DNA from 3 places in the Amycolatopsis sp. NPDC114478 genome. Region 2 is predicted to be linked to each of the others. Evidence: riboswitches for the same ligand, from Rfam matches in the RefSeq annotation. Region 2 holds a riboswitch; each other region holds the start of a gene.
The links. Region 2 has a riboswitch for S-adenosylmethionine ahead of ACZ7OH_RS22340 (aminotransferase class V-fold PLP-dependent enzyme). Riboswitches for the same ligand answer to the same signal wherever they lie in the genome.
Positions count from the first base shown of each region.

Region 1: linked by a shared signal. The riboswitch ahead of ACZ7OH_RS28860 (methionine ABC transporter ATP-binding protein) and the one ahead of ACZ7OH_RS22340 (aminotransferase class V-fold PLP-dependent enzyme) in region 2 are both predicted to bind S-adenosylmethionine.
Region 3: linked by a shared signal. The riboswitch ahead of thrC (threonine synthase) and the one ahead of ACZ7OH_RS22340 (aminotransferase class V-fold PLP-dependent enzyme) in region 2 are both predicted to bind S-adenosylmethionine.

Region 1 covers NZ_JBVKDO010000011.1:211,122-213,312, forward strand. Annotated here, with positions in the region: gene rsmA (16S rRNA (adenine(1518)-N(6)/adenine(1519)-N(6))-dimethyltransferase RsmA) at 1-314, shown strand, start outside; SAM riboswitch class I at 453-543, shown strand; gene ACZ7OH_RS28860 (methionine ABC transporter ATP-binding protein) at 753-1,763, shown strand; gene ACZ7OH_RS28865 (4-(cytidine 5'-diphospho)-2-C-methyl-D-erythritol kinase) at 1,834-2,191, shown strand, end outside.
Region 2 covers NZ_JBVKDO010000007.1:389,765-391,955, reverse strand. Annotated here, with positions in the region: gene ACZ7OH_RS22340 (aminotransferase class V-fold PLP-dependent enzyme) at 1-1,108, opposite strand, end outside; SAM riboswitch class IV at 1,146-1,260, opposite strand; gene ACZ7OH_RS22335 (M23 family metallopeptidase) at 1,343-1,993, opposite strand.
Region 3 covers NZ_JBVKDO010000017.1:202,600-204,790, reverse strand. Annotated here, with positions in the region: gene holA (DNA polymerase III subunit delta) at 1-597, opposite strand, end outside; SAM riboswitch class I at 734-867, shown strand; gene thrC (threonine synthase) at 881-2,146, shown strand.

The DNA of each region.
Region 1 (2,191 bases), on a different contig from region 2:
TCGCCTGGTACGGCCCGGCGCGCAAGGTCGCCGCCGTGCCGCGGTCGGTGTTCTGGCCGGTGCCGAACGTCGACTCGGCGCTCGTCGCCTTCGAACGCGGTGACGCTCCGGCGTCGGACGACCGCGATCGGCTCTTCGGCCTCGTCGACGCCGCCTTCTCACAACGCAGGAAGACCCTCCGCGCCGCGCTCGCCGGCTGGGCGGGCTCCGCCGAGCGGGCCGGCGAGCTGCTCGCGGCCGCCGGGATCGACCCGAAGACCCGCGGTGAGCAGCTGGCCGTGCAGGACTTCGCCCGCCTCGCCGCGGTCCGTTAGCAGGTCCACAGTGGAAGTCAACGCGGCCGGGTGAAAATACGCCTCTTGCCGTGCGATCCCGCGATTCGGACACCTCCACTCGTGTGATCTGGGCCAACAGGCTTGCTTTCGCTCCTCGGGATCGGCTTTACTCGGAAGCGTCCATCCCGAGCGACTGAGAGACCTGGCTCGCCGAAGTCGCAGCAACCACCCTCCGCAGGGCAGGTGCTACCGCCAGGACCGATGGAGGCCGTTTCCGATGAAGAGGGTAGCTCGCCCCCTGCTCCTGACCAGGCGTCGCGTAGTCGACGAAGGCCGCCGCTCCGTGACCGCATGTCGACGCTCCCACTGAGCTTGTCGTAGCCGGTCCACCTCTTCTTCACGCACCGTCCACACAGGACGGACTTTGCTTGCGGCCGGGTGCCGCGCACCGCGCGCACCCCGTTTTCTGGAGCCTTCGTGATCACCGTCGAAAACCTGTCCAAAACCTTTGCCACCAACGGAAACTCGGTCGTCGCCCTGCGGGACGTGAGCGTCGACGTCCAGGCCGGCTCGCTGTTCGGCGTGGTCGGCCCGGCCGGGTCCGGCAAGTCCGTCCTGGCCCGTTGCATCGCGCTGCAGGAGCGGCCCGACCGCGGCGTCGTGCGGCTCGACGGCCTCAACACCGGCACCCTCGACGGCCGCCGCCTGCGCGAGATCCGCCGTCAGCTCGGTGTCGTCTCGACCAAGCCGGAGCTGATCGCCGAGCGCACCATCGCCGGCAACATCGCTTCCCCGCTCGAGCAGCTCGGCGTCGACGGCCCGCAGCGCCGCAGCCGGGTCGGCTCGCTGCTCGACCTGGTCGGCCTGACGCAGCGCGCGACGCAGCGTCCGGGCGAGCTGTCGGAGGGTCAGCTCCGCCGCGTCGCGGTCGCCAAGGCCCTCGCGGCCGCGCCGGCCGTGCTCCTGGCCGACGACCCGACCGCCGGCATCGACCCGGAGGAGGCCGGCTCGGTGCTCACCGTGCTCGACCGCGCCCGCTCCGAGCTCGGCACCACCGTCGTCATCACGACGCCGGACGCCGGCGTGGTCCGCCGGGTCTGCGACGACGTCGCGGTGCTCGAAGACGGCACGGTCATCGAGCGCGGCACCGTGCTCGACCTGATCTCGAACCCGGCCAGCCGCACCGCGCAGGCGCTGCTGCCCGCCATCGAGACCACCCGCGCGCAGTCGGCGCGCTACGACCGCTCGGTCGACGTCGTGCTGGTCGGCTTCGCGTCGGTCGGCGCGCTGCTGCCCGAGGCCGCGGGCCGGTTCGACGTCGAGTTCGCCACCATCGGCGGCGGCCTGACCCGGATCGGCGACACCCCGGTCGGCCGCTTCCGCCTGGGCGTCCGCGGCGAGCGCGCCGACGCGGCCCTGGCGTGGGTCGCCGAGCGCGGCGGCCACGTGACGCACACCGCTCGCGGCCCCCAGGGCGTCGCGGCCTGACCTCGAGTTCGAAGACGCCCCGATGCGCACGTCGCATCGGGGCGTTTTCGCGGGCACGTAGGCTGGTCGGGTGCTCGCCGTAGTTCCGCCCCCAGTCACCGTCCGGGTCCCGGCCAAGGTCAACCTGCACCTGGCGGTCGACGACCTGCGCGAAGACGGTTACCACGAGCTGGTGACCGTGTTCCAGGCCCTGTCGCTGACCGACGAGGTGACCGTCGCCGTCACCGAAGAGCCGGGGCTGGAGATCTACGGCGAGGGCGAGGGCACGGTCCCGACCGGCCCCGAAAACCTGGCGTGGCGCGCGGTCGAAGCGCTGTCCGCGCACGTCGGGCGCACCGGCGACCCGAAGGTCCGGGTGGTGCTGCGCAAGGGCATCCCGGTCGCGGGCGGCATGGCGGGTGGCAGCGCGGACGCGGCGGCGACGCTCG
Region 2 (2,191 bases):
ACTCCGCCGACAGCACCGCGGCGAGCCAGCCCGGGTCGAAGCCGTCGACGACGAAGCTGACCGTGCCGACGCGGTCGACCGGCGCGTCGAACAGCCGCAGCTCGGCGCAGCCCGGGATGCCTTCGAGTCCCTTGCGCAGCCGGGTGAGCAGGGCCTGCTCGTGGTTTGCGATCGCGGCCCAGTTTTCGCCGAGGGTTTCGCACGCGACGCCGAGCGCGTAGACGCCGACGGTGTTGGGCGAGCCGGCTTCGTGACGCTCGGGCCCGGTGTTCCAGACGACGGCGTCCTCGGTGACGAGCTTGGTCGCGCCGCCGCCGGCGAGGTACGGCCGGGCGGCGCGCAGCCAGTCGGCGCGCCCGATCAGGGCGCCCGCACCGAAGGGCGCGTACAGCTTGTGGCCGGACAGGGCGACGTAGTCGACGTCCAGGTCCTTGATCGAGATCCGGCGGTGCGGGGCGAGCTGGGCGGCGTCGAGCGCGATGCGCGCGCCGTGCCTGCGCGCCACGGCGGCGATTTCGGCGACGGGGAGCAGCTCACCGGTCACATTGGACGCTCCCGTGACGACGACCAATCGCGGTCCCTGCGGGGCATCCGCGAGGGCTTCGTCCACAGCGGACACTGCCGCGAGGCGGGTGCGCGGGGTCGGGATCCGCCGGACGTTCGGGCCCTGCCACGGCAGCAGCGCGGCGTGGTGCTCGGTGTCGAAGACGACCACCGTGGTGTGCCGCGGCAGGCTGCGGGCGAGCAGGTTGAAGGAGTCGGTGGTGTTGCGGGTGAACACGACGGTGTCGGTCCGGCGGGCGTCGACGAAACGGCGAAGGACGTCGCGAGTGCGTTCGTAGAGCTTGGTGGAGACCTGGGACGCGAAGCCGGCGCCGCGGTGGACGCTGGCGTACCAGGGCAGGAATTCGTCGACCTTCGCGCGGACGGCGTCGAGACAAGGGGCGCTCGCAGCGTGGTCGAGGTTGGCGTAGCCGATCGTCTCGCCCGTGACGAGCGGGACGCGCAGGGCGGCCCCCGCGACGGTCGGGATGTCTTGCGTGACAACGGTTTTCGCGGTGACGGCGGCCAGGGTGGTCGTGCTGGTGCGGTCGATGGCGAGAGTCATCGGTGCCTCCTCGGCGGTCCGGGGGACCCCGGCGAGGGGCCCGCGCTTGCCCGTCGCACGGCGCGACCGGCCCGGTCTTCACCCGGGGCACCCCACCGCGGTAGGAGGGTTGCCGGCCAGCAAGCCGGGGCTTCGCGCTGGCACTCATGACCTGAGCCCGAAGGTAACCGAGAACGCGGCCGGCGGCCAACCCCCGCCTCACATTCTGAGACGCCGCTCACACACGGTGAGGCCTCAGAGCTTCGCGCGGAACCGTCCCGGGAGCTGCGTGATGGCGTTGTCCGCGAGGTGCGTCGCGGTGCCGGTGTACTGCTCGGCTCCCGCGGTGAAGCGCCAGCCACCGATGGTCTTGCCGTCGACGGGCTCGCCATCGGCCTGGGCGACGGCCGTCGAGACCTCCGCGAAGGACTTGCCGTCCCAGTTCGCGGCGTCGGGCACGGTCCAGAGCGTGAAGTGCACGTGGGCGCCGGTGCTGCTGCCGCCGCACGGGAGCGCGTTGCCGGTCGACCCGAGGACGGTCCCGGCCTCGACGTGCTCACCGTCGGTGACCTTGATGCCTTCCATGTGGTAGTACCCGGTCCGCCAGCCGCCGGCGTGGTCGATGGTGACCCAGTCGCCACCGGCGCAGTGCTGCAGGTGGACGGTCCCGGCCAGAGGTGCGCGCACGGTCCGGTCGGCCGGGCTGAAGTCGATGGCGTTCTTGACGCCGGTGCTGCCGTCGTCGGAGTGGATGCCGGCGGAGTAGACCTGCTGACCGGCCTTGAACGGCAGGGCGAGTGCCGGGAACGGAGCCACCTCGGCGATCGCGGCCGGCGCGCCGAGCAAGCCGAGGGCCGCGGTCATCGCGACGGCGAGAACCGTCCGGCGAGTGTGCAGTTTCGTCACCGTGCGTACTCCTTTGGCTTAACGCTCACCCATTCGAACTAACCGGATCGGGCGGAGAGTAGGCCAAAGGTTGGATCATTGGGAAGATTCCGGACGGGGAAGATCACCCTTGCGGGAAAAGATCACCAGGTCGGCGCGGAGAGTGGACAGGGACCGGACAAGGCGCGGTTCAGGGGGCCGCGCAGGGTGCGGCGGCCG
Region 3 (2,191 bases), on a different contig from region 2:
GCGGCCGCGGTGGTAGCGGCGGACCGCGTCGGCGTCGACCGTCCCGCCCGTGTCGGCCACCAGCTGGCTCGCCGCCGACGAGAGTTCTCGCAGGTCGGAGCCCACCGCGTCGATCAACGCGGCGACCCCCGCCGGGTCGATCTTGCCGCCCGCGCGGCGGATCTCGTGCCGCACGAACTGCTCGCGTTCCGCCGGCTTGGTCAGCTTCGGGCACTCCGTGACCTCGGCACCGGCCTTCTTCAGCGACGCGGGGAGCGTCTTGCCCGCCTTGCTGCGGCCGCCGCCGGTGTGGACGACGACCAGCACGATGCCGTCCGCGGGGTCCTTCAGGTACGACGCCACGGCGTCGGCCAGCTCCTGCGAGATGTCCTGCGCCGACTCCAGGACGATCACGCGGCCCTCGCTGAACAGCGACGGGCTGACAAGTTCGGCCAGCTCGGGGGCTGTGAGTTCGGACACCCGGACGCGGGTCAGCTCGGCCGTCGCGTCGATAGCGCGGGCGGCGGCGAGCGTCTCGCGGACGGCCCGCTCGATCAGCAGTTCTTCCTCGCCCAGCACCAGGTGCAGCGGGGCGGGGGCGGTGGCTTGCGCGGTCACCCGAGGATCCTCTCACTTGCGGTGTCGTGCGCCCTCTCCGGTGATGTCGGGCGGCCGGCATGGCACAGCGTGAGCGCCATGTCGTACGGTGTCCTCGAGGCGGCGCGCTCGTTCGCGCGCACCGACAACCGAATACCGCTCATCCAGAGGGGCAGAGGGAACGGCCCGACGAAGCCCCGGCAACCGGCGTACAGCCTGTCATCCCGCGATCGCGGGGTAGCTGACGACCACGGTGCCAATTCCGGCCCGCTTCGGCGGGGCAGATGAGGAAAGGAACCTCGCGATGACCGCAACCCTCGGCACGACCTCCACCACGAAGACCCCGGATCTCGGTCCCGCCGTCGAACTGGTGTCGAAGGAAGAGGGTCACCGGCAGCCGCTCGCCCCGGAGTTCGTCTCCGCCGAGGACTTCTCGCCGCTCGAGGTCGCCTACGACTTCGGCCGCGTCCGCCGCGAAGACATCGAGGCCGGCCCCAAGAACATCTGGCGCTACAAGAAGCTCCTCCCGGTTCCGTCCAACGTCGAAGAGATCCCGAACACCGAGCCCGGCGCGACCCGGCTGATCCGCGCCGACCGCCTGGCCAAGGAACTCGGCCTCAAGCGCGTGTGGGTCAAGGACGACACCGGCAACCCGACGCACTCGTTCAAGGACCGCGTCGTCGCCGTCGCGCTGGCCGCGGCCCGCGAGTTCGGGTTCGAGGTGCTCGCGTGTCCGTCGACCGGCAACCTGGCCAACGCGACGGCCGCCGCCGCGGCCCGCGCCGGCTGGCGGTCGGTCGTGCTGATCCCCAAGACCCTCGAGCGCGCCAAGATCCTCACCACCGCGGTGTACGACGGCGACCTGATCGCCGTCGACGGCAACTACGACGACGTCAACCGCCTCGCCACCGAGCTGGCCGGTGAGCACCCGAAGTGGGCGTTCGTGAACGTGAACGTCCGGCCGTACTACTCCGAGGGCTCGAAGACGCTGGCCTACGAGGTCGCCGAGCAGCTCGGCTGGCGCATCCCGCCGCAGATCGTCGTGCCGATCGCCTCCGGTTCGCAGCTGACGAAGGTGGACAAGGGTTTCCGCGAGCTGGGTCAGCTCGGTCTCGTGGACGCCAGCCCGTACAAGGTGTTCGGCGCGCAGGCGACCGGCTGCTCGCCGGTGTCGGCCGCCTTCCGCGCCGGCCAGGACGTGGTCCAGCCGGTGAAGCCGGACACGATCGCCCGCTCGCTGGCGATCGGCAACCCGGCCGACGGCCCGTACGTCCTCGACATCGTCAACCGCACCGGCGGCGCGATCGAGGACGTCACCGACGAAGAGGTCGTCGAGGGCATCCGGCTGCTGGCCCGCACCGAGGGCATCTTCACCGAGACCGCCGGCGGGGTCACCGTGGCGACGGCGAAGAAGCTGGTCGAGACGGGCAAGCTCGACCCGGACGCCGAGACGGTCCTCCTGATCACCGGCGACGGCCTCAAGACCCTCGACGCGGTCGAGAACCACATCGGCCCGAAGGCGACCGTGCCGGCGTCCGCCAAGGCCGTGAACGAGGCGCTCGGCTACTGACGTCCACGCCGGGGGCAGCCGAGCGGCTTCCCCCGGCGAGTACCT